2 linked regions of the Actinokineospora baliensis genome follow. The protein of the gene in region 2 interacts with the protein of the main gene of each other region in a pairwise test. Links are inferred from orthologs where the notes say so. Each region holds a gene or a part of one and is shown on either strand. Other genes may lie near its edges. The genes, in order: nth and aceE.

Region 1 (14,541 bases), 1.3 Mb from region 2 along the record:
GCTTGATCCCGGCGATCGCGCCGATCAGCACCCCGATGAACGCGGGCAGCGCGGTCACCACGCCCTGGCGCGCCCCGGACACCGCGGCCAGCACGGCGAGCGCGATCACCAGCACATCCACCCAGTTCACGACCGGACCCCCGAACCGACCCCGCGCCACGCCTGGGCCAGGTCGCGCACGTCACCGGTGTCCCAAGGCCGCTCCCAGCCGCCCACGGCCAGCAGCATGGTCAACAACCCGGCGGTGAAACCCCAGATCAGCATGCCGGGGGCGGCGAAGGCAGGGCCGGTGTAGCCGCTCGGGTGCGACACCCGGAACCGGTTCGCCGGATCGGCCAGGTGCGCGACCGGGATCCGGGCCACGGCCTGCGTCTCGGCCGCGTCGACCGCGCGCACCGGACTCGGCCGCTCCCAGTGCGCCAGCACCGGCGCCACGTCGAACCCGGACACGGGGACGTGCAGCCTCGGCAGCAACGCCACCGGTCGGACACCGGTCGGGTCCAAGCCGGTCTCCTCGACCGCCTCCCGCACCGCGGTGTCCACCGGTCCGGCGTCACCTGGCTCGGCACCACCACCGGGGAAGGCCACCTGGCCGGAGTGGTTGCCGCCGGTGTCGGCGCGCAGCTGGAAGAGCAGGTCGGGGCCGTCCTCGGTCTCGCCGAGCAGCATCAGCACCGCGGCGTCGCGCGAGCCAGGCCCCGGCGCGGCGAACCGGCGCCACAGCCCCAGGTCCAGGTTCTCGGTCGCGGCGACGACGGGGCCGAGCCAGTCCGGCAGCCCCGCCGGGTCCACCAGCGGTCCATGCGTGCTCATCGGCCCCCTCCGACCTGGCTGACGTGGCTCTCCACGGCCGAGCGGACCTCCTCGACCGACCGGAACAGCCGTGGCTGCGTGATCAGCGTGGCGGTGCCGTCCGCGGCGACCAGGTACGAGGCTGGGAGGGCGTCCGGCACCCGCAGCCCCCGTTGAACTTGACCATCACGGTCTAGCAGGTTCGGGAACCGCACGCCGAGTGCGGTCAGCAGCTGCAGCGCGTCCTTGTCCGGGCTCTGCACCGCGACCCCGACGACCTCGACCGCGCCGGGGCTCGCCGCGTACTCAGCGAGCAGCGGGAGCTCGTCGCGGCACGGCATGCACCAGGTCGCCCACACGTTGACCAGGACGGGTCGACCCCCGAGGACGTTGCCCGCGCTGACCCGGGTTCCGTCGGCGAGGCACTCGGCGCCTGCGTCGGCCAGGCCGGGGACACCGGAGCCGGTCGGGCAGGGCTGCAGGGCGGCGGCCGTGCGTTCGGCGGTGAGGTCCGGCCCCGGCTGGGCCGGGGCCGGGTCCGACCCGCGCGGCCACAACGCCACCGCCCCGGCGACCACGAGGATCACCGCTACCAGCACCCACCTCGCGGTCGTGGTCACCCGGTCGATTTCCCGGGCTTGTAGCCGTCGCGGGTCTTCTCCGCAAGCGTGATCAGGTGCGGTGCCTCGACGCCCTTGACCAGCTTCGCGGCCTGCTCCGGCTCAGTGGGTCCATCGCCGAAGGAGGGGCAGTCGCGGTAGAGCAGGCAGGCACCGCAGGCGGGCTTGCGGGCGTGGCAGACGCGGCGGCCGTGGAAGATCACCCAGTGCGAGAGCATCGTCCAGTCCTTGCGCGGGACCAGAGCGCCGATCGCGTGCTCGACCTTGACCGGGTCTTCCTCCTCCGTCCACCCCCAGCGCCGCACAAGCCTGCCGAAGTGGGTGTCCACAGTGATCCCCGGCACGCCGAACGCGTTGCCCAGGATCACATTCGCGGTCTTGCGGCCGATGCCTGGGAGCTTCACGAGCTCCTCGAGCTTCCCGGGCACCTCACCGCCGTGGTTCTCGACCAGCGCGGCGCCAAGACCGATAAGAGAGCTCGTCTTGTTGCGGTAGAAGCCCGTCGGCCGGATGAACTCCTCCAGCTCTAGGCGGTCGGCGGAGGCGTAGTCGGCGGCCGTCCGGTACTTCGCGAAGAGGGCGGGCGTGGTCAGGTTGACCCGGACGTCCGTGCACTGCGCGGACAGGATCGTGGCCACGGCCAGTTCCAGCGGGGTGGTGAAGTCCAACTCGCAGTGCGCGTCCGGGTAGCCCTCCGCGAGCGCGCGGGTCATCCTGCGCACCCGCCTGGTCAGGCCCAGGTCGCGCCCGGTCTCCTCGGCTGCTGGCTGGGGCGGGCGTCGGGTCGTCGGCGGCACCTCGCTAGCCTACGGGCCGTCGGACAACCCCAAGTGCGCCCCGGACGTCAACCAGGGTGACACGGCACCGGGACCGGAGGCGGGACCCGGGGTCGGCGAGGCGGTAGCGGCTACGGAGCGAGGATCGACGAGACATGGCTGTCTGGTTCGTGTTCGCGGTACCTTTAGTGATCATGTTCTTCGCGCTGTTCATGGAGCGCGTGGAAGCCCGGCTGCGGCACGTCGCGGTCCAGGAGACCGACGTCGAGGAGTTCCTCGAGTCGGCGCGGCCGGACGAGGTGCGGGCGCTCTACGGGCACGGCATCGGCCGGGCGCTGGAGCTGTTCCGGCTGCGCAGGCTCGGTGGCCGGGCCGCCAAGCGCGGTCGCCGGGGCGGGGCCTAAGCGCTAAGGTCATGCGGCTGGGTGCGTGAGCAGGCACGTCGCGGGTGGTCTTAGCGCCGCCGAGGCGGCGAGCCGACGGGAGATCCCCGGGGCACGCCCTACACTGTGTGTCGTGATCGACGTCGCGGGAATGCGCTGACGTCGGGTGGAAACAGGAGGACCGAGGTGGATGAGACCCTGGCCCGCGCGGGCATCTTCCAAGGGGTCGAGCCGGCCGCGGCCGAAGCGCTCGCTCAAACGCTGGAAGCCGTGGAGTTCCCGCGGGGGCACGTGATCTTCGCCGAGGGCGAACCGGGCGACCGGCTCTACATCATCCAGTCCGGCAAGGTGAAGCTCGGCCGCAAGAGCCCGGACGGCAGGGAGAACCTGCTCGGCATCTTCGGCCCGTCCGACATGTTCGGCGAGCTGTCGATCTTCGACCCGGGCCCGCGCACGTCCACCGCGACCACGGTCACCGAGGTCCGCGCGGTCACCATGGACCGGCCCGCGCTGCGGCAGTGGATCGCGACCCGCCCGGAGATCGCCGAGCAGCTGCTGCGGGTGATCGCCCGCCGGTTGCGGCGCACCAACGGCATGCTGGCCGACCTGATCTTCACCGACGTGCCGGGCCGGGTCGCCAAGGCGCTGCTGCAGCTGGCCCAGCGGTTCGGCAGCCAGGAGGCCGGGCTGCTGCGGGTCACCCACGACCTCACCCAGGAGGAGATCGCGCAGTACGTCGGCGCCTCCCGGGAGACCGTCAACAAGGCGCTCGCCGACTTCGCCCACCGCGGCTGGCTGCGGCTGGAGGGCAAGAGCGTGCTGATCCTCGACCCCGAGCGCCTGGCGCGCCGCGCGCGGTAGAGCGTGAGATACGAGAAGGCCCGGTCCCCCGCGGACCGGGCCTTCTCGCGTTCCTCGGCGAGAGGCCGGGCGCCGCCCCCGACGCGGCGCACCGACCTCCCGCTGTTCGCGTGAACCATCCCCCGACGGCTCACGCTCCCCGCCCCTCCGGCCCAGGCCCCGACCCGTTACCGGAGGGAACTCGTGGTGGGGGTACCCACTCGGGAAACCATCGCACGGTTGCCCACCCCAACCTCAAGTGGTTTCACCCTCAAGGACTCACCTCGTCCCGGTCGCGTTGCCTCGGTTCACGGAGAATCCGCGTCACTGTTACGCAACCGAGATGTACCCCGATCCGGGGTGGCGGAAACCACCGGGGAAATTACTGGTACGGGCGTACCGGAAAATGCATACTGGTACGCATGTCCCACTCCGCCGGTCTCGCCGACTACCGCGCTGCCCTCACCACCCCGGGCGCCCGGGGGCCCGCGCTCGCCTCGGTGCTGGGCAGGCTCCCGGTGGCCATGGTGGGTTTCTCGATGCTGCTCTACATCCGCGAGACCACCGGCTCCTACGCCACCGCGAGCCTCGTGTCGGCGGGCACCCTGGTCGGGCTGGCCATCGGGTCGGTCGGCCAGGGCCGGATCATGGACCGGGTCGGCGCCGCCATCCCGCTGCTGATCACCACGGCCCTCTTTGGCGTGTTCGTCGGGCTGACGATCGTGGCGACCGAGTCAGGCGCGCCTACCGCACTGCTGGTCGCGCTAGGCGTCTTCGTCGGCACTACGGAACCGGTGGTGGCCTCCGCTTCGCGCACGATGTGGACGCGGGTCACCCCAGTAGGACCGGTCCGCGACGCCGCGCTGGCCTACGAGGCGATCAGCATGGAGGTCTTCTTCATCCTCGGACCCGCCATCTCCGGCCTGCTCATCGCACTGCCGTGGCCGGGAACGGGACTCGCGGCCGCCGCGCTGTGCATGATCCTGGGCAGCGTTTGGTTCGCGATGACGCACACCATCCGCACGCACCGCCCGGAACCCGTCGAGCACTCCTCCGGCCTGCTCGGACCACTGGCCTACCCCGGCATGCGCACCCTCGCGATCGCCGCCATGGGCTTCGGCGCGGTGATCGGGTTCGTGGAGGTCGCGGTCCCCGCGGCGGCGACCGCGGCGGGGAACACCCCGGCGGGCGGGCTGCTGCTGGGGCTGCTGTCGATCAGCTCGGTGCTCTTCGGCGTGGTCTACGGCATCCGGCCGTGGCCGCGGGCGCTGAACCTGCGGCTGTCGGCGCTGCTCGCCGCGTTCGCCGTGCTGGTGGCCGTGCTGGCGATCCCGACCACCCTGGTGTGGCTGGCGGTGGCGTTGCTGCTGGTCGGCACCATGGTCACCCCGCAGGCCACCACCCACTCGGCGGCGATCGACCTGGTCGCGCCGCCGAGCGCGGCCACCGAGGCGTTCGGCTGGATCATCACCGCGGTCACCCTCGGCCTGGCGCTGGGGCAACTGGTCAGCGGGCAACTGGTCGAGCACGTGGGCATCTGGGCGTCGTACCTGGTGGCGACGGGGGTCGGGCTGGCGTTCGCCGCCGTGGTCTACGCCCGCCGGGCCACGGTCACCGCGGCGGCCGCGCCGAACCCGCACGCCGTCCCCGCCATGGCCTGACCTGGGCCTGCTCGGGGCCTGCCCGGGCCTGTGGACAACTTCCGCCGCCTGTCGGTCCGCGCCGCTACCTTCACCGCATGGACCTCACCGCCCCCACCGGAGCGCTCGCCGCGGCAGCCGCGGACCTCGTGCGCCTCGTCCCCGGCAAGCTCATCGACCCCGTCCTCAGCGGCGTCCTGCTGACGGCGACGGCGGCCGGGGTCGAACTGGCCGCGAGCGACCGGGAGCGCACTGCACGGGTGGCCTGCTCGGCGCTCGTGCACACCGACGGCCAGGTCCTGGTGCCCGCGAAACCGCTGGCTGAGACGCTGCGGGCGCTGACGGCCCCGGAGGTCCGGCTGGTGGTGGAGGGCAACCGGCTGGCGATCCGCGCCGAAGGTGCCCGCTTCGCGCTGCCCCTGCTCGACCACGCACTGCACCCCGGCGTCACCCAGGTCACCGGCCCCGGCGGCGTGGTGTCCGGCGCGGCCCTGGCGACCGCCCTGTCCACGGTCGCCAGCACAGCCGCCCGCGACGAGGCCCTGCCGGTGTTCACCGGGGTCCGGTTGCGGTCCGAGGCCGACCGGTTGGTCCTGCGCGCCACCGACCGCTACCGCATGGCGATCGCCAGCCTGCCGTGGGCGGCCGACGGCGACATCGACGTGATGGTCCCGGCGACACTGCTGGTCGAGGTGGCCAAACAGGTGTCCGGTGTGGACCGGGTGCGACTGCTGGTCGCCCCCAACCAGTTCGCCGCCACCTGGGGCCAAACCCTGGTGACCACCGCCGTCCTGGACGGTTCCTACCTCAGCGAAACCAAACTCGCCCTGTCCGATGTGGACACCAAGGTGACCGTCGACGCCGACGCCCTGGCCGCCGCCACCCGCCGAGTCGCCCTCTACAGCGACGCCCGAGGCGTGGTGAGGCTTGAGGTGGGCGACGCCGAAGTCCGCCTCAGGGCCACCGACCAGAACGCGGGCGAAGCGGAGGAGTCAGTCAAAGCAACCCCCACCGGCGGCCGCACCAGCCCGTCGTACCAATCGCGCTACCTGGTGGACGCCCTCCGCCCGTTCGCCGGTCGACAGGTGGAGCTGGCGATCCAGCCGGGCATGCGCGCCACCGTGGTGACAGCGGTGGAGGCGGAGGAGGTGGAGCTGCGCTACATCCTCATGCCCATGCTCCCGCCCAAGGCATAGCGAGCGGCGCTCCGGGCAGGCCAGCTTGTTGTGGGCTCAGTCGGTGGTTAGGCGGAGGGCTTTGTCGAGGATGCGTTGGATGTGGACGCCTCGGGTGGCGTCTACTCGGTGGGTGGGGTTGGGGGTGGCGGTGAGGGGGATGAACTCGTCCAGGAGGCGGGTGTAGGCGTCTTGGGCTGGGGTCGCTCGGCCGGAGAGTTCCAGGTAGCCGAGGTCGTTGACGCCGTAGGTGGCGAGGTCGGTGACTGTGGGGCGGGTGGGGAGGGCCATCGACAGGGTGGCTGTGCTGGTTTGGCCGCCTGCGTGCCGCAGGAGCAGGTGCCAGATGTCCGGGTCGCCCTTGTGGGCGGTGAGGACGTCGGTGACGGGGCCCAGGGCGGCGTCGAGCAGGTCGACCACGTGGGGGCCGATGTCGGCGAGGGCGCCGCCCGTGTGGCGCCAGGCCGAGCCGGAGTAGGCACCGCCGAGGAGGGCGCCGGAGAGCCAGCGGGCGCTGGCACCGGCCCAGCCGTCGCGGGCGTGGATCTCGGCCAGCCACTGCTCGACCTCCGGCGCGAACCGGCGGATGAACACCACGATCGAGGCCACCCCAGCCTGCCCGATCGCCGCCGCCACGCGTTCGGCACCGGCGAGGTCGCTGGCGATCGGCTTCTCCAGGATCACGTGCTTGCCAGCCTCGGCGGCCTGGACCGCCAACTCCTCCTGCACGCCGGGCGGCACCGCGAACGCCACCGCGTCCACCCGCTCGAGCAGCTCCGTGAAGTCCGCGACCACCGGCGCGCCCAGCTCCGCGGCCGCCTCCGGCCGCCGGGCCCACACCGCCGTCAGCTCAACCCCGGGGTGCGCCGCCAACCCCGGGCCGTGGACCGCCTTCGCCCACGGTCCCGCTCCGACCAACCCGACCCGCAGCACACCGCTCATGCGCCCATCCTGGGCCACTGCACCCGGGCGGCACAGCCCCGGCCCCTCAGGCGGTGGTGAGGACCACCCGGAGCTTGCCGCCGTCGCGGATGATCTCCGGCGTGGTCTTGACGATCACGCGGGACTCGGCCATGGCGGCGGCCACGGAACCCGCTTCGTCGAGTTCGGCCAAGGTCATCCAGGTGGGGGGCAGCAGCGCCCGGTTCCCCGCTTTCCAGTCGGCCATGGCGGTGGCCGGGGTCTGCCAGATCGCGTCGTCGGCCTCGGAGGTGGCGCCGTCGGCCTGCTGACCGGTCGGCACCGCGGCGAGGAAGAACCGGGTGTCGTACCGCCGGGGTTCCGGCACCGGGGTGACCCAGTTGGACCACGGGCGCAGCAGGTCCGCGCGCAGCACGAGGTCGTTGTCCGCCAGGAACTCGCCGAACGAGTACTCCCGGTCGACCAGGGCCTGGCGGGCGGCGTGGAACGGGCGGGTGTCTGAGACGACGCTGCTGCCGTCGGGGCCAGCGAGCAGGACGCCGGACTCCTCGAAGGTCTCGCGGACCGCCGCGCAGACGAGCGCCCTGGCGAGGGACTCGTCGCAGCGGAAGCGGGCGGCCCACCAGGACGGGGGCTCGCCGTGCCAGCGGATGGTCGCGTCGGCGTCGCGCTTGTCCACGCCGCCGCCGGGGAAGACGGTCATGCCGCCCGCGAAGGCCATGCCCATGACGCGGCGCAGGAGGAAGACCTCGAGGCCGGTCGCGCCGTCGCGGACGAGCATCACGGTGGCGGCGTCTCGTGCGACAGCGGGCGGATCGGGTACCTCCGGCGGGGCGAACCCCTCCGGCAGGACCATCTCGTCAGGCAACTCGGGCACGGTGCGACCTTAACCGGGGTTACTGTCGCGTTGGCCGAACAGCCCTCCACCCGAACGGAGTGTCGATGTCCCACCCCGCCTACGGTGTTCCGCGCCAGGTGACGCCGTTCGCGAGCGTCGTGCTCGAGGACAACCCGGGTCCGATGACGCTGGACGGCACCAACACGTGGGTGTTGCGGGCGCCGGGCTCGACCGGCTCGGTCGTCGTCGACCCTGGCGAGGAGGACCTCCCCCACCTGGAGCGCGTGCTGGCCGAGGCCGGGGAGATCGAATCCATCCTGATCACCCACCACCACGCCGACCACGTCGGCGGCGCGACCTGGCTGGCGGAGAAAGCGGGCGCGCCCGTGCGCGCGTTCGACCCGGCCCTGTGCCGCGGCGAGGGGCCCTTGCGCGACGGCGACATCCTCCAACTCGCCGGGCTGGACCTGGAAATCCTCCACACCCCCGGCCACTCAGCCGACTCGATCTGCATCGCCATAGACCACGCGGGCAGCTCCGCGGTGCTCACCGGAGACACCATCCTCGGCAGAGGCACCACCGTCATCGCACCGCCCGACGGTGAACTGGGCTCTTACCTCGATGCCCTTAAGACCCTCGCAACGCACAAGCCAGGCGCGGCGGTACTTCCAGGGCACGGCCCAGATCTGCCCGATCTGGCCGCTGTCGCCCAGGAGTACCTCGCGCATAGAGAGCAGCGGTTGGACCAGATCCGGCGCGCCCTGGCACAGCTAGGCCCCTCAGCGACACCACGCCAGATCGTCGAGGTCGTCTACGCCGACGTCGACCAGGCTCTATGGGCGCCTGCCGAGTGGTCGGTCCGCGCGCAGTTGGAATACCTACGCCGCCAGCCCTGAACAAGAGACCGCCGGGCCACTACGGGCCCGGCGGTCTCTTCAGCTAGGGGATCGGCGGGATGATCGTGAAGGTCGGATCACCGGGCCTACCACCGTTACCCGGTCTGCCTGGGTTGCCGCCCCCGCCGCCGTTGCCCGGCCCTGGGATGTCCGTCGTGCCCGGGGGCGGCGGGATCGACGGGTCGGTGGTGCGCGGCGGCGGCACGTACCCGGTGCTGACCTGCAGCGTGATCGTCTCCCCGATCAACGCGGCGCCGCGCGGCGACTGGCCGACGATGGTGCCCTTCTTGCGGGCGTCGTTGCGGTCCTTGACCACGACCTTGTACCCCGCGTCGGTCAGGATCCGGCTGCCCTCCTCCACGCTGAGGTTGAGCACCTCGGGGACCTTGATCTCCGGGCCGCCGTCGACGTAGCGCGGGTCGATCTGGGGCAGTTCCGCGCGCGGGACGCCCTCCATGTAGCGCTTCATCATCGCGAACCAGGTGCGCGCGGGCACCTTGCCGCCGTAGATGTTGCCGCCGGTGCCGCACAACCGCGGCGGGTCGTAGTCGCAGATGCCCTGCGGCTTGGGGCTGTCGTTGAAGGTCAGCACCGCCGCGGCGTACTGCGGGGTGGCGCCGACGAACCCGGCGGACTTGTGCTCCTGGGTGGTGCCGGTCTTGCCCATCATCGGCCGGTCCCAGCCCACCGCCTGCGCGGCGCCGCGCGAGGTACCGGCGGGGTGGGTGTCGTCCTTGGACAGCCCGGTGACCAGCGTGTTGGCCAGTGGTTCGGCGACGGCCTGCTCGCACGGCTGCTCGTTGACGTCGACCTTCTTGCCGTTGCGGTCGAGCACCTCGACCAGCGGCGACGGCGGGCACCACACGCCGCCGCTGACCAGGGTCGCCGCGACGTTGGCCAGTTCGAGGGTGCTCACCGGGCCGGGGCCGAGGGTGAACGACGCCTTGCCCGCGCTGTTGCCGCTGGGCTTGAAGAAGTCGCTCTGGCTGAGCCGGTACTCCGCCTCGGTGCGGCCGGGGTCCGGGTCGACGCCGCCCATGCTCGACGCCATGGTCTCGCGCAGGCCGAGCCTGCTGGCCATGTCGACGACCGGGCCCATCCCGATCCGCTCCTCCAGCTGCACGAACGCGGTGTTCGGCGAGGTGGCGAGCGCGTCGGTGAGCAGCATCTTGTCGCCGTAGTTGCCCGCGTTCTTCAGGCAGTACAACCGGGTGTCGCCGTCGTTGGGCGCCGGGGTGCGCGGGCAGGTCTTGCCGCCGCCGGTGAAGACGTTGGAGGTGAAGGTGTCCGGCACGTCCACCATGTTGTTGATGCCGCCGCCCTTCTCCAGGTAGGCCGCGGCGGTGAAGATCTTGAAGATGGAGCCCGCGCCGAACTTGTTGGCGATCCGGCTCGGCAGGCCGTAGGTGGTCTGGCCCGCGCCGGGGTCGAGGCCGTAGTCGCGGTTGGCGACCAGCGCGAGGACCTGGTGGCGTTCCTTGCCGGGGGCCACGACGGCCATGGTGTTCGCGATACCGGGCTGGGTCTTGGGCACCTCGGCCTCGACGGCTTCCTTGGCCAGCTGAGTGGCCTTCGCGTCGAAGCTCGTCTTGATGGTGTAGCCGCCGGACTTGAGCTGGTCGTCGGTGAACCCGAGCTTGCCGAGGTAGTCGACGACGTAAGAGCAGTAGAACCCGTACAGCGGGCCCGCTCCGACGCAGTTCGCGGCGGGCTTCTTGGGCGTGGGCAGGATGCCGAGCGGCTCCTTCCTCGCCGCGGCGGCCGCGTCGGCGGACAACTTCTGGTTCTCGACCATCTTGTCGATCACGAAGTTGCGCCGCTGCAACGACTCGGCTGGCTTGCGCCACGGGTTGTAGAGCACGGGGTTGTTCACCGCGCCCGCCAGCAGCGCCGCCTGGGCGACGGTGAGCTTGTCCGGGGTGGTGCCGAAGTACGCGCTGGCGGCGGCACCGATGCCGTAGACCTCGTAGGCGAACTCGACCACGTTGAGGTAGCCGGTGAGGATCTCTTCCTTGCTCATCTTCTGCTCGAGCTGGATGGCGATCCGCGCCTCGCGCAGCTTGCGCGCGACGGTCTGCTCCTGGGCCTTGGACTGCTCGGTCTTGTTGTCCCGGTTGACCACGTTGATCAGGTAGTTCTTGACGTACTGCTGGGTCAGCGTCGAGGCGCCCTGCACGTCACCGCCGGACTGGTTGGAGATCGCGGCGCGGATGGTGCCCTTCCAGTCGACGCCGTGGTGCTCGTAGAACCGGCGGTCCTCCACCGAGATCAGCGCGGCCTTCATCGTCGGCGAGATCTGCTCGGCGGTGACCGGGATCCGGTACTGGTCATAGAGCGAGGCGATCGGGGCACCGGCGCTGTCGGTGATCGTGGTGATCAGCGGCTGCGGCGTGGACACCAGGTCGGCCGAAACGCTGTCGATGGTGTCGCTCGCCCGGTTCGAGGCCACGCCGAGGGCACCCACGATCGGGAACATCATCCCGGCGACGAGCACCCCCGCGAGCAGGCAGAGACCGAGCAGTTTCAGCAGGCTGTCTCCCACACGCACGGGACCCAGCGTACGCGTGACCCGGTCGGACCACCGGCAGACCGTCACGCGACGTGCCGTTCGGACGACACCACCTGGCGTATTGACTTTCTGTAACACCTGCGTCCGTCGGCGTGTTCGATGGAACCGGGACCCAGTAATGTTCGTCAACGTCTCACGACAGCGCCGAACGGGTCCGCAGGTGGAGCTGGACGGCACCGGTACCGGGGGGTACCGGGTTCCAGGGTCGCGACGACGACAGGGGTGGGGGATATGCAGCTCGAAACTCAGCAGGCCGATTGGCGGGTCCGGGCGACGTGCCGGGACGAGGACCCCGACGGGCTCTTCGTCCGGGGCGCCGAGCAGCGCAAGGCCAAGATGGTCTGCATCGCGTGCCCGGTCCGCACCGAGTGCCTCGCGGAGGCACTGGACAACCGCATCGAGTTCGGTGTGTGGGGCGGGATGACCGAGCGGGAGCGCCGAGCGCTGCTGCGCCGCAGGCCAGACGTGCTCTCGTGGCGCGAACTGCTCGACGACGCCCGCCGCAGGCACCTCTACGACGACATCGACGCCCAGGTGGGCTGACCGGTCGACTCCCGCGGCGGCCACAACGCCGTCGCGGGGATCCGGCCGCCCTGTCGACGGAGAGGGTCGACTCGACAGGGGATCATCCCACCGGCGTTCGCCATTGCGATCAACACCGAGCGGGACCGAGGCATCGCGGCGGGGGGTCTGCCGCGGGTACCCGATCCAGCCCGGTCAGCCGCCTGCGAGGCGGTCGCCGATTTCGCGGAGTCCGGCCAGGTCGTGCACGTCGGCGGCGAGCGCGGGGACGTGTCCGAGTGCGACGGCTGGGTGTGCCTTGGTGAAGCGGGCGATCAAGCGGCGCTCGCGCTGGGCGAGGGCGACCCGGTCGGCGTGCAGGCGCAGGACCGCGGCCGCCAGTGGGGCGCCGCCGCTGGACTCCAGGTTTTCGGCGGCGCCGAGGGCTTTGGCCGCCGGGAGTTGGGCCAGTACCGGGTGGGTCCGGTTGACGACCAACCCGGCCAGGGGCATGGCCTCGTCCGCCAGCCGCTCCACGAAGTAGCTGGCCTCGCGCAACGCGTCCGGTTCCGGTGCGGCCACGACGACGAACGCTGTTCCGTTGGAGCGCAGCAGTTCGTAGGTCTTGCGGGCGCGCTCGCGGAAGCCGCCGAACATGCCGTCGAATGCCTGCACGAACGCGGACGCGTCGGCGAGCAGTTGGCCGCCGACGATGGTCGACACGGCCTTCGCGAACAGGCCGAACCCGGCGCTGACCACCTTGCGGATGCCCCAACCGCCCGCGCGGGCAGGGGCGGTCAGCAGCTTGATCATGCGGCCGTCGAGCGCGGTGGACAGCCGCTGCGGCGCGTCGAGGAAGTCCAGCGCCGAGCGCGACGGCGGGGTGTCGACGACGATCAGGTCCCAGGTGCCGTCGGCGGCGAGCTGGCCGAGCTTCTCCATCGCCATGTACTCCTGGGTGCCGGAGAAGGACGAGGAGATGGTCCGGTAGAACGGGTTGGCCAGCACCTCCTCCGCGCGCTTCTCCCCCGCGTGCGCCATCACCATGTCGTCGAATGTGCGACGCATGTCGAGCATCATCGCGCTGAGCGAACCCTTGGGCTCGAACCCCGCGACGGAGACCGCGCGCGGCACGTTGCCGAGTTCGGCCAGCCCTAGGGCTTGGGCGAGACGACGGGCCGGGTCGATGGTCAGCACCACAGTGGCGCGGCCGCGCTCAGCAGCCCGGACCGCTATAGAGGCTGCCGTGGTTGTCTTACCGACCCCGCCGGAGCCGCAGCACACGATCACCCGGGTCTCGGGGTCGTCGATGAGCGTGTCTATCTCCAAGGCGCTCACCTGACCCCCTGGTCCACGAGAACCTCGGCTAGCTCATAGAGCGTGCCTACGTCGATGCCGTCGACCTGCTCAGGTAGCTCGACCGCCGGTAGGTCGATCTCGGCTAGCTGCTCTCGCGCACGCTGCTCGGCCTGCACACGGATCGCGTGCTCCACAGTCTCTTCGACCAGCCCATCCATGTCGGCCTCAGATAGAGCCAATCCGGCGGCCTCTAGACCGGCGCGGACCCTAGAGGCGTCGACCCTGCCGTCAGCCGCGGCGGTGATCGAGCGCGCGGGCAACCGGGGTGGGCGGACGCGGTTGAGCAGGATCGCCCCCGGCCGCAGATCAGCACCGTCGAGCTCCTCGACCGCCTCGATGGTCTCGCGCACCGGCATCTCTTCGAGCAGGGTCACCAGGTGCACCGCGGTGTCACCGGAGTGCAGCAGCCGCACGACCCCGTCGCTCTGCCCCTTGATCGGCCCCACCTTCGCCAGGTCGGCCATGGCCTTGGTGACGTCGAGGAACTTCACCACCCGGCCGGTCGGCGGGGCGTCGACCACCACCGCGTCGTAGACGTGCCTGCCGGTGTCGTCGGTGCGGGTCACGCACTCCTTGATCTTCCCGGTGAGCAGGACGTCGCGCAGCCCAGGCGCCAGGGTGGTGGCGAACTCGATCGCGCCCATCTTGCGCAGCGTGCGGCCCGCGAAACCCAGGTTGTAGAACATGGACAGGTACTCCAGCAGCGCCGCCTCGACGTCCACGTGCAGCGCGCGCACCTCGCCACCGCCTGGCGCGGTGGCCACCTTCTCCTCGGAGTAGGGCAACGGCTGCGTGTCGAACAGCGCCGCGATGCCCTGCCTGCCCTCGACCTCCACCAGCAGGACCCGCTTACCGCCCGTGGCCAGCGCCAACGCCAACGCCCCAGCCACAGTGGACTTGCCCGTCCCACCCTTGCCGGTCACCACGTGCAGCCGGGCTCTGGCGATCTGCTCGGTCCAGCCGACGACAGGGGTGGTCACCATTTCAGCGTAAATGCCCGGTTACCCGACCCGCCCCCCGAGTACCGGGTGATCAGCGCCGCTTCACCCCACCAGGAGCAGCGCGGACGTGACGACACCGACCACGATCACCGCGCCCCAGACCACCCCGGCGGGCAGCACGGTGACGGTCAACACACACAGCAGGGCCAGGCCGGTGAACGACACCGCGCCGGAGATGGCCACGGTGCCCGAGCGCCCGGTCCGGTCGCGCACCTTGGCCATCGTCAGCA
Region 2 (15,161 bases):
CTGCGTCGCGCTGGGCGGATTCCTCGCCGGGCAGGTGTTGCAGCCGCGCAGCAGCGCGGACCTGATCGCGCAGTTCACCGCGCGGCAGGCCGAGGTGGACGCGGTGGTCGAGCACGAGTCGACCCTGTTGGCGCTCAACGCCAGCGGGCGGCTGCGCGAACCGCTGGAGATCATCTACCCGCGCGACGGGATGATGCTGTCGCGGTTCCCGCTGATCCTGCTCGACCCGGCCAAGCGCGAGGGCTACCAGCGGGCGGTCGGCTGGCTGCAGGGCGAGCACGCGCAGCGCTGGATCATGGACAACACCGCCAGGCGCGCGGCCGACCCCGGCCTGGACCGGCCGCAGCGGCTGCGGGCGCCCATCGGCAACGCGCTCTACTTCCCCGACCGGCAAGAGGTCCTCGACGCGCTGCTGGCCGCGTACCGGCGGCTGACCTCCGGCGCGGTCCACCAGGTGGTGTTCGTGCTGGACTACTCCGCCTCGATGGCCGGTCCCCGGGTGGAGCGGCTGCGCGCGGCGTTCCGGGCGCTCAGCGGGACCGGCACCGGCGGCTTCGCCAGGTTCCACGTCGGGGAGACGATCACGGTGCTGCGCTTCGCGGGCACCGTGCTGCAACGGCACGAGGTCACGGTCACCAGTCAGTCCGATGTGGACGCACTGGCCGGGGTGCTGGCGGCACCGGCGGACGGGCGGGGCACGGCGATCTGGTCCGCGCTGGAACAGGGGTACCTGGCGGTGCGCGGTGACGCGTCGGTGGTGCTGATGACCGACGGGGAGAACAACGCGGGCATCACCGCGGCGCAGTTCCTCGGCGCCGGAGCACGACCGGTGCCGACCTACGCGATCGCCTTGGGCGAGGCGGATCCGGTGGAACTGGGCGAGGTGGCCAGGGCGACCGGCGGACGGGTGGTCGAGACGAGCGAGGCGGCACTGGAGGCGGCGGTGAGGGAGATCCGTGGCTGTCGATAGGGCTCTGTGGTGGTCGGTGTGGTGGCCGTGGGCGCTGGTGTGGGCGGTCACCGCGGTGGCGGTCGTGGTCGCGCTGGGCGCCCTGGTGTGGGCGTGGCGGTCGCGGCGGCGCTTCGCCCCGGTGCGCGAGGTGCCCGGGTTGACCTTCTACCTGCACGAGAAGTCGGTGATGGACCTGTACCTGTCCGGCGGCTACGGCGACGCGATGCGCCGCGAGGTCGAGGAACGGGTCGGCACCAACCGGGACCACAAGATCGCGCTCAAGGTCCGCGACGTCGGCGTGGACGGCGGGCGCACCAGCGGGCGCGAGGTGGTCAGCCGCTACATCACCACCGCAGAGCCGATCGCGGTGATCGGCGTCCTGCTCGACGTGCTCGGCGCCGCCGACGGCGTGGTGCACGTCGACCTCGGCAAGCGCACCGTCGTGCGCAACACCGCGCTCACCAGGGTGCACGACGACGGCGCGGCGGTGCGGCTGCGCGCGATCAACGACTACGTCTCGGTGCGCGGGTCGTTCCGGGTCGCCGAGCAGTCGGGGTCGCGCACGGTCCTGCTGGCCCCGTTCGGCGACCCGGACGACCCGGAGGAGGGGCCGCAGGTGCGCATCGAGTGCCACCAGGACGGCCTGCGCGACGACGAGATCCCGGACGGGCCGTTCCAGGCGCGCTGCCTGGGCAAGGTCCAATCGTGGAAATCGGGCACGGGGGAACTGGTGATCAGGCCGATCGCCATCTTCCAGTGAATTCTGTTATGGGGATCTGAGATGACCCCGGACGTGTTGGCGGCAGGGCAGTCTTTTCTTTGAATGGATACCCTGCCTCCAGGAGCGAGAATGCTTCGACGTCTGCTTGTCCCGGCCGCTGTGCTGGTCGCCGCCGTGGTGGGCCCCGCACCGCCCACCGGTGCCGCTGACCTGGCCGAACCCGCACCGGCCCCGGCGGCGGCCAGCCCGGTGAGCACGACCGGCGCCAGTGAGAGCACCAACACCGCGATCCGGTATGGCAATACTGGGAATTCCTGGCGCACCGAGTTCACGGCACCGGGTGCCAGTTATGTGAAGGTGCATTTCGCGCCGCTGAAACTGGTGGGCGGTGACTACGTGACCGTCGCGTCCCCCGACGGCCGCGAGGTCTACACCTACTACGCCGACCGGTCGAAGGGCTCGTCTTTCACCGAGCACGGCGGCCCCGGGTTCGCGGCCATGTCGATCGACGGCGACACCGCGGTGGTCACCCTGCACGCCACCGGTGCCCGCGACGGCGCCCGGCTGACCCGGCAGGGCTACGGCACCCGGGTCACCCGCTACGACCGCGGTTTCGGGGCGGCCGAGTTCGCCGCGAACAACCCGCGGCCGTTCAGCGTGTGCGGCAACGACGCGCGCAAGGACGTCGTCTGCTACCAGAACAGCCACCCCACCGAGTACGCGCGCTCGCACGCGGTGGCCAGGCAGCTGGTCAACGGCCTCGGCTCGTGCACGGCGTGGCGGGTCGGCAACACCAACCGGATGCTGACCAACGCGCACTGCGTCGCCGACGCGGCGGAACTGCGCTCCAGCGAGTTCCAGTTCGACTACCAGTGCGCCACCTGCGGCGGGAACAACCCGCGCACCGGCACCAAGGTCGCGGGCCAGGACCTGATCCGCACCAGCTCGCTGCAGAACCTGGACTACACCCTGTTCAGCGTCACCAACTTCGAGAGCATCCGCCAGTACGGCACGCTGTACCTGGACGTGCGCGAACCGACCGCCAACGAGCGGATCTACATCGCGGGCCACGGCGACGTCCTGCCCAAGCGGATGTCGCTGTTCGAGGAGTCCGAAGGCGGCGCCACCTGCAAGATCGACGTGGTGTCCTCGGGGGTCAACACCGGCTACCGCTGCGATTCCTCGGGCGGCAACTCGGGTTCGCCGGTCCTGGCGGGCTCCTCGCACAAGGTGATCGCCCTGCACCACCTGGGCGGCTGCCCGAACTGGGGCACCCGGATCACCCTGGTGTACAACGAGATCCGCAACGACATCGACAACACCAGCGGCGGCGGCAACACCCCCGTCCTGGCACTGCAACCCACCTCCGGCACGGTGAACCAGGGCACCTCGACCACGGCGACCCTGCAAACCCCCACCATCAGCGGCAACCCGACGCTCACCCTGAGCGCCACCGGAGCCCCGGCCGGAACCACAGCCGTGTTCTCCCCCACCGCCGTCACCGCGGGCCAGTCCAGCACCCTCACCATCAACGTCGGCACCGCAACCGCCCCCGGCACCTACACCATCACCGCCTCGGCAACAGGCGCCACCACCGCCCCGGCCACCTACACCCTGACCGTCCCAGGTGGACAAACACCGTGCCAGGGCATGAAGGTCACCAAAACCGGCTCCCTCACCACCGGAGCCACCCAATACCAACCCGACGGTTCCTTCTTCCAAACCACGGTGGCAGGCGCCCACAAAGCCTGCCTGACCGGCCCCACCTCCGCCAACTACGACCTATACCTCCAAAAATGGAACGGCTCCACCTGGCCCACCGTCGCCCAAGCGACCACAGCGGGCTCCAGTGAAACCCTCACCTACACCGGAACCGCGGGCTACTACCGCTACCAGATCAAATCCGTAACAGGCAGCGGCTCCTACACCCTCGGCTACAACTACCCGTAACCAGACGGCTGGCTCCCGTCGTCCCACGGGAGCCAGCCCCTGATCGGATCAAGAGCAGGTCGGATCCCTGGCGGTGCGCCGAACGGTCCCCAAACCGCAACACCCGTTCAGCCCATGCAGAGTCATGTTTACCGCTAGAAAATCACCTACAGTGACGACCAACCTGCCCCCCCGTATAGCGCTCGCGCGATGTGTCCAGCATTTGTCACACATTTCCCGCCCGACGGCGGATTCATGACAACCGTGGGTTTCCCCATGATTGCCTCGGTCGACCAGAAACTGGCGGCGACGAGCATCCCGCTCATCAGTTCGGCTGAACTCGACCTCCGTCGGGCTGAAAACTTCGGCCGCTCGGCGACACGCCGCGACCTCGATGCGACAACGCTGGGCTCGATGAGGCATGCTTTGTCACGTTCGAGTGAGGGCATGGTTCTCGTTTGATCACAGTCGAACACAAGCGCGGCCCCCTGCTGCAACAGGAGGCCGCGCGAAGCTCACCCCATCCACTGGCCTGATAACCGGAATTGGAGGAAGCCCTTCGAGTCTAGGGCCAGACGCCCCCGCCCACCAGAGTTCGGCCGCGTGACTTGGCCTGCTTGGGTGTTTCGGTTGAGAGTCAAGCCGTCGAGGTCTTTCGACCTGTCCCCCGCTCACCGCAGTCGGTGACCTCCGCGCACACGGGCGAGTCGAACCACTCGCCCGTGATCACCGCGCGCGGGAAAACTGTCCATGATGGACTCGAAGAAGGACGGGCGCGTCGGGCAACCGCGATGTCCGCCCGTGCACGAACAAGGATGATTTCACTTTGCCTGGAAAGAAACTCCCCACCGCGCCGGTGACCATCTACCGGTTCCCGGCAGGCCTCCCCCTCACCGACTACCTCAAGCCCCCCAAGGACGCTGAACTCGAAGTCGATCAGACGACCCGGATAGCGGGCGCCACCGCCCACCTCGTGGCAGGTGGACGCGTGGGCAACAACGCGTCGTGGGGCGACCACCCCCGGCAGATCACCGGTGTGGACCTGGAACTCGCTGTTCGATCGCCTTTCCTCGTCGTCGTGGTCGAACTCGACCAGGACTGGGTGTGCGCCGCCACCTGGGGCGTGGGCGCGCACCACCTGCTGGACGAAACACTGCTGGACGAGGGCTTCGGCTTGGCGTTCGCCGTCCGCCGCGTCGACCCCTCGAACCTGCGCACCGTGAACAGCGCCTCGGTGGACACGACGTCACGGCAAACGCGGACCTCGTTCCCGCTCGGCAACCCGCTTTCCGCCTTTCCCCTGGAACCCGCGGGTGAGGTCGTGACGCACGTGACCGGGCCCGCCGACATGGCGGGCCTGACCTATCACCGGGCTACCGGCAAGACCTGGCAGATCAAGGCAGGCGACTCACTGCACATCCAACTGGGCCGGTCGCCCGAGGACTTCGTGGCGGACCTGCGCACCATCTGCGCAGTGGTGGACTCCACTGACGCGGCGTCCCCCTTGCGCTTCATCAACCAGGTGCGACCGGCAGGGGCGAACCACCCCTTGATGGCCGAACTCGAGGCAAGGCTTGCCGTTGCCCTCGGCGGCGACACGCGCTTCGGGCCGATCGGCCTCTGCTGGCCGAATGCGGCCGCCGCCGCCGCGGCGGAGGCGAACTCCTTCGCCATCACGAGCTTCGGCGGCCTCGGCCACGTTCGGCTCGATCCCGATGTCGACATCGACGAGGTCACCGCGCGGTTCGCCCAGATCACCGAGGGCGCGCGCCTCGCGGAGTTGAAGACCGCGCGCTTGGCGCCGTGCGCCGATGACCAGGGCGAGGATGCCCTCGTCCGGCCGATCACGCTCGACAAGTGGATCTCCTTCGAGACCACGCTCGGGAGCAAGACCTTCTGCCTCAACCGCGGCCGCTGGTACGAGATCGGCGAGGACGCTGTCGCCCGAGTCCACGAACGATTGGCCGAACTCTTCGCCAACACCAGCCCGCTGCCGTTCCCGACCTGGCGGCGAGCCAGCTCGCCCGACGACGAGCACCGGTACTGCGAACTGGTGGCCGAGCAGTCCGGTTTCCTCTGCCTGGACAAGAACCTCGCCCGAACACCGATGCACCCCCGGCTCGAGCTGGCGGACCTGCTGGGTCCCGACAACGAGCTGATCCACGTCAAGTGGCCCTCGGGCGCAGCCGCGATGGGGCACCTCTTCACCCAAACCCGAGCATCCGCCTGGTCACTACGCTCCGAGCCCGAGGCGTTGGGGCAGCTCGACACCAAGGTCAGGATGGCCGACAACGCCAGAACGATCACGACCAGACCGCGGACGGTGGTCTTGGCCATCGGCGGTCGACAGTGGGGAGTGCAGACGCTGTTCACCCTGACCCAGGTCGGCCTGATCCGGTTGAGCCAGGAACTGTCTTACCTCGGCATGACGCTCCAGTTCGCCAACATCCCCTTTGTCGCGAAGTCGAGGAAGAACGGCCGATCAAGCCAAGCCGCCTGATCTCAGGCCATAGGGCGCTTCACCGCTCGGACCGGCCATGACATGGCCCGTGCTCCTCATCAGAGGCGTACTCGTCATGCGGCCGGTCCGAGCCCCGCTCGTGCGCAGCACCCGATGCAAGAAGGCAGTCGAGCTACCGAGTACACCCGCGCCCGGACGGGGTAGAAAATCAGCTGCGCCAGGCGGGCTCCTGCAATCAAATGATTCTGTGGGCGCAGCAGGATTCGAACCTGCGACCGCTCGGGTGTAAACCGAGTGCTCTCCCGCTGAGCTATGCGCCCGGGTCCGCGCCCCCACCGACTCGGGGCGCGGGGTCGAACCTACAGCGCGGCCACGGCCTTCTTCCAGGCCTCCTGGTCGCGGGCCTCGCCGGGGCCGTTGATCTCGGCGAAGCGGACGGTGCCTTCGGTGTCGATCAGGAAGGTGCCCCGGTTGGCCAGGCCCGCCGCCTCGTTGAAGACGCCGTAGAGCTTGGCTACGTCGCCGTGGGGCCAGAAGTCGGAGAGGAGGGGGAACTGGTAGTTCTGCTGGGTCGCCCAGGCCTTGAGACTGAAGGGGGTGTCGACCGACACACCGATGACCTGGACGTTGTTGTCGCTGTAGTCGGCGAGCTCGTCGCGGACCTGGCAGAGCTCGCCCTGGCAGGTGCCGCTGAAGGCGAACGGGTAGAACACCAGGAGCACGTTCTTGGCCCCCCGGTAGTCCGCCAGCGCCACCGGCTGCTTGTTGTAGTCGTTGAGCGTGAAGTCCGGGGCCTTCGAACCGACCTCGACCGCCATACCAGGAATCCTCCGCGGCTGGGGGCGCGTCGCCGCGCCGAGACTGTGCACGGCCAGCCTAGGCCACCCGGGTGGGTGAGCACCCGGGTGACCACCAGCACAGGGTCAGCGCTTGGGCTTGGCCGACTTGGGCGCCACCAACCTGGTACCGGCCCAGTCCTGGCCGACGCTGACGCTGGAGGTCTGGGCCAACCCCGCGGTGGGCACCGCCTCGGCGATGTCGCTCGGTTCGACGTGCCCCGGCCTGCCGGTCTTGGGTGTCAGCACCCAGATCACGCCGTTGTCGGCGAGGGGCCCGATCGCGTCCATCAGCGTGTCGACGAGGTCCCCGTCCTCCTCGCGCCACCACAGCAGGACGATGTCGACGACCTCGTCGGCGTCCTCGTCCAGCAGGTCGGAGCCAATGCGCTCCTCCACCGCCGCACGCAGGTCGTCGTCGACGTCCTCGTCCCAGCCGAGCTCCTGGACTACGTTGCCTGCCTCGATCCCCAGCTTGTCGGCGACGTCGGCGTTCCCGGCGTCTCCCGCGGCCACCACGGTGTCACTCCTCCAGTTGTGCTCTCGCGGTGCTCCTGCCCCCTCGTCCGAGGGCCGTCGACCGCGTTGTGCCTGTTCGGTTAGGCGATAGCGAACACTGACAGTGGCCACCTGCGCAACCGTCCGCTGTTCGACACGCCGCTACCGGGGCCGCCAGCCGCTCCGGCGCGCCGGGTCGTGCGGGCTGTCCCACGTCGTCTACTGAACAGTAAGGATGACGCCGCCGCCCGGCGAGCGGAACATGGCAGAGTGTCACCCGGGCGCGTGGTATCGCGCGCGCGAAAACTTGTCCTCTGATCAGGCTGGAGCTCCGAGTTGGCCACGCAGAAAAACCAGCCCACCCCCGAGCGCGTCCGCGTCATCCGCGACGGTCTCGCCGCACACCTCCCGGACATCGACCCCGAGGAGACCGCGGAATGGCTGGAGTCCTTCGACGCCGCGCTGGCAGGCGGGGGGCAGCAGCGCGCGCGCTACCTGATGCTGCGGCTGCTCGAGCGGGCCAGGGAGAGCCACGTCGGGGTGCCCGCACTGACCAGCACCGACTACGTGAACACCATCCCCACCGAGAAGGAGCCCTGGTTCCCCGGTGACGAGGAGGTGGAGCGGCGGTACCGGGCGTGGATCCGCTGGAACGCCGCGATGACGGTGCACCGCGCGCAGCGCCCCGGCGTCGGCGTCGGCGGGCACATCTCGACCTACGCGTCCTCGGCCGCCCTTTACGAGGTGGGCTTCAACCACTTCTTCCGCGGCAAGAGCCACCCCAGCGGCGGCGACCAGATCTACGTGCAGGGCCACGCCTCCCCCGGCATCTACGCCCGCGCGTTCCTCGAGGGCAGGCTCACCACCTCGCAGCTCGACGGGTTCCGCCAGGAGCTCTCGCACGCGGGCCCCGGCGGCGGCCTGCCGTCGTACCCGCACCCGCGGCTGATGCCGGACTTCTGGGAGTTCCCCACCGTCTCCATGGGCCTTGGCCCGATGAACGCCATCTACCAGGCCCGGTTCAACCGGTACCTGCGCGACCGCGGCATCAAGGACACCTCTGACCAGCGAGTATGGGCGTTCCTCGGCGACGGCGAGATGGACGAGCCGGAGTCGCGCGGCCTGGTGCACGTCGCGGCCAACGAGCAGCTCGACAACCTCACCTTTGTGATCAACTGCAACCTGCAGCGGCTGGACGGCCCGGTCCGGGGCAACGGCAAGATCATCCAGGAGCTGGAGGCGTTCTTCCGCGGCGCGGGCTGGAACGTCATCAAGGTCATCTGGGGCCGCGAGTGGGACTCGCTGCTGCACGCCGACCGCGACGGCGCGCTGATCAACCTGATGAACACCACCCCCGACGGCGACTACCAGACCTACAAGGCCAACGACGGCGCCTTCGTCCGCGAGCACTTCTTCGGCCGCGACCCGCGGACCAAGGAACTGGTCACCCCGATGACCGACCAGGAGATCTGGAACCTCAAGCGCGGCGGCCACGACTACCGCAAGGTGTACGCGGCCTACCAGGCGGCCACCGAGCACGTCGGCCAGCCCACGGTGATCCTGGCCAAGACGATCAAGGGCTACAACCTGGGCCCGCACTTCGAGGCCCGCAACGCCACGCACCAGATGAAGAAGATGACCCTGGACGACCTCAAGGCCTTCCGGGACACCCTGCGCATCCCGATCTCCGACGCCGACCTCGAGCGCGACCCGTACCTGCCGCCGTACTTCCACCCCGGCCAGGACGCCCCGGAGATCCAGTACCTGCAGGAGCGCCGCCGCCAGCTCGGCGGGTACCTGCCCGAGCGGCGCACCAAGGCCAAGGCGCTGGCGCTGCCCGGCGACAAGGTCTACGACGTGCTCAAGCGCGGGTCGGGCAAGCAGGAGGTCGCCACCACGATGGCGTTCGTCCGGCTGGTGCGCGACCTGGCCAAGGACCCGGAGATCGGGCCGCGGCTGGTGCCGATCATCCCGGACGAGGCGCGCACGTTCGGCATGGACTCGATGTTCCCCACGCAGAAGATCTACAACCCGCAGGGCCAGCTCTACACCTCGGTCGACGCGTCGCTGATGCTGTCGTACAAGGAGAGCGAGCAGGGCCAGATCCTGCACGAGGGCATCAACGAGGCCGGGTCGACCGCGTCGTTCACCGCCGCGGGCACCTCCTACGCCACGCACGGCGAGCCGATGGTGCCGATCTACATCTTCTACTCGATGTTCGGCTTCCAGCGCACCGGCGACGGCCTGTGGGCGGCGGCCGACCAGATGGCGCGCGGGTTCGTGCTCGGCGCCACCGCGGGCCGCACCACGCTGACCGGTGAGGGCCTGCAGCACAACGACGGGCACTCGCTGCTGCTGGCGGCGACCAACCCGGCCGTGGTGGCCTACGACCCGGCGTGGTCGTTCGAGATCGCCCACATCGTCAAGGACGGCCTGCGCCGGATGTACGGCGAGCAGGCCGAGGACATCTTCTACTACCTGACGATCTACAACGAGCCCTACCAGCAGCCCGCGGAGCCCGCGAACCTCGACGTCGAGGGCCTGCTGCGCGGCCTGTACCGCTACGCCGAGGCGCCCTCGACCGAGGGGCTGCGGGCGCGGATCCTGGTCTCCGGCGTGGCCATGCCCGCCGCGCTCAAGGCCCAGCGGCTGCTGGCTGAGGAGTGGGGCATCGGCGCCGAGGTGTGGTCGGCGACCTCGTGGGCGGAACTGCGCCGCGACGCGGTCGAGGTGGAGCGGCACAACCTGCTGCACCCGCAGGCCGACCCGAGGGTGCCGTACGTCACCTCGGTGCTGTCCGAGGGCGCGGGCCCGGTCGTGGCGGTGTCGGACTGGATGAGCGCGGTACCGGACCTGATCCGCCCGTGGGTACCCACCGACATGTTCACCCTGGGCACCGACGGGTTCGGCTTCTCCGACACCCGCCCGGCCGCCAGGCGGCACTTCCTGGTGGACGCCGAGTCGATCACCGTCGGCACCCTGGCCGCCCTGGCCCGGCGCGGCGAGGTCGGCCGGGACAAGGTCACCGAGGCCGCCACCCGCTACCGCATCGACGACGTCTCCGCCGCCGGACCGCAGACCTCGGACCCCGGCTCCGCCTGACGCACCCCACCGGCCGGGCCCCCGCGATCGCGCGGCGGCCCGGCCGGTGGCGTTCAGACGGTCGCCGGGACCTGGCGCCGCGCGGAGCGGTACCAGGAGATCCAGCCGTGGACCACCAAGGCCGCGAAAACGGTGTAGACGACGGCGCTGAACCAGAGCCCGCCGTGCAGCTGCAGCGGGATGCCGATGGCGTCCACCACCAGCCAGACCAACCAGAACTCGACCAGCCCCCACGCCTGCATCGCGAAGGCGAGGACGGTCCCGACGAAAATCGCCGCATCCGGCCACGGCGCCCAAGAGGCGTCCAGCGCGTCGAGGAGCAACGCGAAACCGGCGGTACCCGCGACGAAAACCGCCGCCGTGGCCACCAACTCGGCGGGCCTGGCGCGGCGAACCGCCACACCGAACACCGGGTCGCGGTGACGGGCCCACGCCCACCAGCCGTACACCGCGATCACCCCCACCACGACCTGCCGGACCGCCAACCCGCCCAGGTGCGCCGACACGTACACCGTGAACAGCAGCACCACCGAAGCCAACTGCACCGGCCACGTCCACAACGTCCGCCGCCGCGCCAAGAACACCACCGCCAACGCGAACGCCTGGCCGAACAACTCCGCCAACGCGATCCGCTGGCCGAACACCGAGACCGAGGTCTCCAGCAGAACCCCCACCACGCCCCCTCACCCCGAGACCGGACACCCAACCCGAACACCCAGCAGAACCCCCTTGTTCCCGCGGCGAAATGCCACGAAAGAGGGAACTCCCCCGCCTCGTCTGGCACCCGCCCCCAGCGCGCTCCATAGTGGAACTACCGGTGGGGACCGGGGAGATGGGCCGCCCGGCATCGAGCGCACCGACATGCCGGGCGGCCCGCCCGATTGCCTTTGCGTGTTCGCGGAACACGCTCAGGGGATCGGGCGTTTTTTGTATCTGGGGGGCGACCCCCCAGGCCCCCACGGTGCGGTACGCGCCGGAACCAGCGGGGTTCGCTCGACCTTCGCCCACGGTGCGGTGGGCGCGGAGGCCGGGGAGCGGTGGAGTTCGCGGAGCTTGCGTAGCGGACGGAACCGTGGACGGGCTGGGGCGGTCGGGAGCATGCCTTCGCACTGGACCAGTGGGGTCACGGTTGGGTTACGGGGGGCAACTGGGTGGGTGGGGTGGGGGGTAGAGGGGGTGTGGATGAGATGGGGCGGGCGCCGGAGGGGGCTGAGGGGTTTGCGGAGTGGGTGGGGCCGCATGTGGGGGTGATCGCTCGGGTGGTGGGGCGGGTGGGGGCTGGGTGGGGGCTGGGGGTGAGTGATCGGGATGACGTGGTGCAGGAGGTGTTGGCGCGGGCCTGGGTGAAGAGGCGGCAGTTTGATCCGGGGCGGGGGTCTCCGCGGGTGTGGTTGTTGGCGATCGCCGCCGATCAAGTGCGGAAGTTCGCGGGGAGGCGGAGGAGAGAGCACCTCCAGCCAGCAGGAGTTGTTGAGGCCGAACCAACGGCGGAGCGGGTGGATTTGGGGCGGGCGTTGTTGGGGTTGACGGAGCGGCAGCGGTTGGCGGTGGATTGCTTTTACTACGCGGATTTGAGCATCGCGGAGACGGCGGTGGTCATGGGGTGTGGGGAGGGGACGGTGAAGTCGACGTTGTCCGATGCGCGGGCGAAGCTTCGGGTGCGGTTGGAGGTGTCTCATGACTGATCCGGTGGATGAGCTGTTGCGGGCGGATGGGCAGCGGTGGCGGGCGGCTCAGCCTGAGCCGCCGGAGCCGGATGTGCGGCGGTGGCGGACGGGGAAGAGGCAGTTCCACTTGGCGGCGGCTGCGGCGGCGGTTGTGGTGATCAGCGTGGGGGCGGTGGTGATGTGGCCGAAGAACGAGCAGGCCACCCCTGCGCATCGGGTGGAGGATCTGTCGGCCGTGGCGATCCCGACGATCACCTGGGTGCCCGGCCGGACACTGGAGCTGGCGTTGACGGGGGAGGGCGCGACGGTTCAGGCGACCGGGACGGTGCGGGAATCGGCGGGGCAGCGGCTGTTGTGCCCACCCGCGCCGACCATCGGCGAAGGGTGTCCGATGGGGGTTCGGTTCACGGGGGTGGATGTCGCGGTTGGCACCGAAGTGACCCTCAAGGGCACGTGGAGCGGTGGAGCTCTGCACGACGCCAAACTGGACACGCCAATCCCACGCCGCGGCGAGCTCAAGGAACTGCCGATGGAGTGCGTACCGCCGCCGGGGGGCTGGCAGCCGGGGAACGCGGATACCAACGCGCTGCACGAGTACGTCTACGCCCACCCCGAGCGGTTCCACCCGCCCAAGGTCGACTACCCCAACGGCCCGCTGGTCACGCCGACCGGCGACGCGGGCACCCGCCCGCCGGAGGTGCTCGTGGTCGGGGTCGTCACCGGCGACGCGCGGGCCGAGCTGCGGGAACTGCGGGCTCGCTACACCGGGAACCTGTGCGTCATGTCCACCCCGGGCTGGAGCACCGTCGTCGACTACACCAAAGCCGAGGCGGAGTCCCGGTCGCCCGCGCTCACCGGTCTGATGCGGGACCCGGCCAACGGGATCTTCTCGATCAGCTCCACCAGCGAGGTCGTCGTGGACGTGGTGCAGCTGACCGCCGACCTGAACAGCAAGATCAACGCGGCGTCCCCGGGCCCCGTGTACGTCCGGACCTGGCTGGTGGCCGCGTGATCAGGCCGGGCGCAGCCAGGGGTTGAAGTGGATCAGGGCCATCGGGAGGGCGGCGAAGTCGGCCACCAGGTCGGGGGTGAGCATGACCAGGTCGACGGTGAGTTTGTCGGCGGCGCTGGTGGCGTAGACGCCGTACTTGGGGTCGCGGAGGAAGGGCTCGATGGCCTTCTCGGTGGCGGCGCGGACGTGCTCCTGGTCGGCGATGGAGAGCCCGTCACCGGCGGGGACGACGCAGAGGTTGCCGGTGTAGCGGGCCTCCAGCGCCTTGCGGGCCTCGGCGACGTCGCCGTGCACGACCTCCACGACCATGACCCTGGCCTGGGTCAGCATGTCCTCGGTGGGGGCGTTGCCCGAGGGGAAACCGTTGGGCCAGGCCACCCACGGCTGGCGGAAGTCCTCCGGGTGTTCCTCGACGACGTAGCGGTGCAGTTCTTTGCTGTCGACGTCGCGGTAGGGCTGCCAGCCGCCCGCGGGTGGCTGGCAGGGGACGGCGGGGGCGGGCGGCGAGGCGTCCGGCGGGGCGGGTTCCTGCCGGATCACCTCGAAGGTGCCCGCCCGCCACTTCCCGCGCAGCGTCACCTCGTCGGGTAGGTCCCCGGTGAGCCCGGCGATCGGGACGCCGAACACGCAGCCGGTCGGGTCCATCCCGGTCGTCGGCGCGGGAGCGCAGAACCGGGCGGGCTTGCCCGCTTCCGCGAGCACGCGACCGGTGGCCACCACCTCGTCACCGTCGTGGACCACAGGCATTGCCTCTGGCGGCTGAGAGCTCGTTGGCGGCGGTCGTTCGCCTATAGACACCTGGCCGACGGTGGTCTCGGGTGCGGCTTCCGCGGCACAGGACGTCAGTGCGCCGACGGCCGCGACCAGGCCGACAGCGGCGAGCAACCAGCCCTTGTCCCCCACCGGGCACCTCCAGATGACCTGCACGTAGCCGGTACGGCTCAAGTCTGGCCGTGGTGGCCCCGGCGGGCAAGGCGGTGTCACGTGCGAGAGTTGGGGGATGGGAGTGGTGGGATGAGTTCGGCGTCGGAAGGGCTGTCCTCGGCGACGCTGGCGGCGGTGGAGCGGGCCTCCGGCAAGCTCGCCGCCGCGGCGGTGGCCGCCATGGACGAGCAGTTCGCCTGGTTCGGCCGGATGCCCGCCGACCAGCGCGCGTCGGTGCTGCTGGTCGCGCAGAACGGCGTCGCCGGGTTCACCGCGTGGCTGCGCGACCCGAGGGAGGCGCTGCGGCTGACCACCGACACCTTCCGGGGCGCGCCGCGGGACCTGTCGCGCTGGATAAGCCTCCGGCAAACGGTGGAGATGGTCCGCGTGTCGCTGCAGGTCTTCGAGGACCTCGTGCCCGACCTGGCCGCCGACGACCCCGAGCGGGCGGTGCTCTCGGAGGCGGTGCTGCGCTACGGCCGCGAGGTCGCCTTCGCCTCGGCCATGTCCTACGCCTCGGCCGCCGAGGCCCGCGGCGCCTGGGACGCGCGGCTGGAGGCGCTGGTCGTGGACGGGATCGTGCGCGGCGACGCCGAGGAGTCGCTGCTGTCGCGGGCCGCGGCGCTGGGCTGGGACCCGGCGGCGGAGGCGACCGTGCTGGTCGGCAACCCGCCCTCGGACGACCCGCCGACGGTGCTCTACGAGGTGCGCAGCCGGGCGGCGCGGGCCGGGCGGCCGGTGCTGCTGGGCGTGCAGGGCTCGCGGCTGGTGGTGGTGCTGGCCGGACCGGCCGAGGACACCGTCGACCAGGAGGTGCTGGCCAAGATGGCGGCCGCGTTCGGCGACGGCGCCGTGGTCGCCGGGCCGACCGTGTCCAGCATCGCCGAGGCGCACCGCAGCTCGTCGGACGCGCTGTCGGGCCTGCGCGCGGTGGTCGCCTGGCCGGAGGCGCCCCGGCCGGTCCGCTCGACCGACCTGCTGCCGGAGCGGGCGCTGGCCGGTGACCCGGAGGCCGAGTGGCAGCTCATCGACCGGGTGGCGCGGCCGCTGGAGGAGGCG

What was found.
Region 1: the proteins of aceE (region 2) and nth interact in binary tests that used the Escherichia coli proteins (3 or more experiments, as listed by UniProt). The link is inferred for Actinokineospora baliensis from one-to-one orthologs.

What each region holds. Positions count from the first base shown.
Region 1 is NZ_JAFBCK010000001.1:1,703,169-1,717,709, reverse strand. The notes cover bases 268-2,981. They hold nth (endonuclease III), read right to left. Parts: upstream 2,126-2,981; coding sequence 1,409-2,125; downstream 268-1,408. Other genes in these bases: JOD54_RS08160 (Crp/Fnr family transcriptional regulator), read left to right, coding at 2,758-2,981; JOD54_RS08165 (hypothetical protein), read left to right, coding at 2,344-2,592; JOD54_RS08175 (TlpA disulfide reductase family protein), read right to left, coding at 810-1,412; JOD54_RS08180 (NUDIX hydrolase), read right to left, coding at 268-813. In the rest of the region: JOD54_RS08185 (MarP family serine protease), read right to left, coding at 1-130; more of JOD54_RS08180, read right to left, coding at 127-267; more of JOD54_RS08160, read left to right, coding at 2,982-3,432; JOD54_RS08155 (MFS transporter), read left to right, coding at 3,834-5,072; dnaN (DNA polymerase III subunit beta), read left to right, coding at 5,150-6,247; JOD54_RS08145 (Gfo/Idh/MocA family protein), read right to left, coding at 6,284-7,168; JOD54_RS08140 (NUDIX hydrolase), read right to left, coding at 7,215-8,003; JOD54_RS08135 (MBL fold metallo-hydrolase), read left to right, coding at 8,090-8,881; JOD54_RS08130 (transglycosylase domain-containing protein), read right to left, coding at 8,925-11,429; JOD54_RS08125 (WhiB family transcriptional regulator), read left to right, coding at 11,682-11,993; ATPase BagB, read right to left, coding at 12,168-13,289; ATPase BagA, read right to left, coding at 13,286-14,290; JOD54_RS08110 (hypothetical protein), read right to left, coding at 14,354-14,541. UniProt on the Escherichia coli protein: DNA repair enzyme that has both DNA N-glycosylase activity and AP-lyase activity. The DNA N-glycosylase activity releases various damaged pyrimidines from DNA by cleaving the N-glycosidic bond, leaving an AP (apurinic/apyrimidinic) site.
Region 2 is NZ_JAFBCK010000001.1:2,992,203-3,007,363, reverse strand. What follows is about bases 7,366-10,699. They hold aceE (pyruvate dehydrogenase (acetyl-transferring), homodimeric type), read left to right. Parts: upstream 7,366-7,733; coding sequence 7,734-10,499; downstream 10,500-10,699. Other genes in these bases: JOD54_RS14405 (nicotinamide mononucleotide transporter family protein), read right to left, coding at 10,553-10,699; JOD54_RS14415 (DUF3052 domain-containing protein), read right to left, coding at 7,366-7,418. Also shown: JOD54_RS14450 (substrate-binding domain-containing protein), read left to right, coding at 1-970; JOD54_RS14445 (hypothetical protein), read left to right, coding at 957-1,712; JOD54_RS35035 (S1 family peptidase), read left to right, coding at 1,803-3,623; JOD54_RS14435 (hypothetical protein), read left to right, coding at 3,879-4,064; JOD54_RS14430 (TIGR04141 family sporadically distributed protein), read left to right, coding at 4,429-6,102; JOD54_RS14420 (peroxiredoxin), read right to left, coding at 6,423-6,881; more of JOD54_RS14415, read right to left, coding at 6,987-7,365; more of JOD54_RS14405, read right to left, coding at 10,700-11,173; JOD54_RS14400 (RNA polymerase sigma factor), read left to right, coding at 11,687-12,184; JOD54_RS14395 (hypothetical protein), read left to right, coding at 12,177-13,178; JOD54_RS14390 (hypothetical protein), read right to left, coding at 13,179-14,123; JOD54_RS14385 (PucR family transcriptional regulator), read left to right, coding at 14,193-15,161. UniProt on the Escherichia coli protein: Component of the pyruvate dehydrogenase (PDH) complex, that catalyzes the overall conversion of pyruvate to acetyl-CoA and CO(2).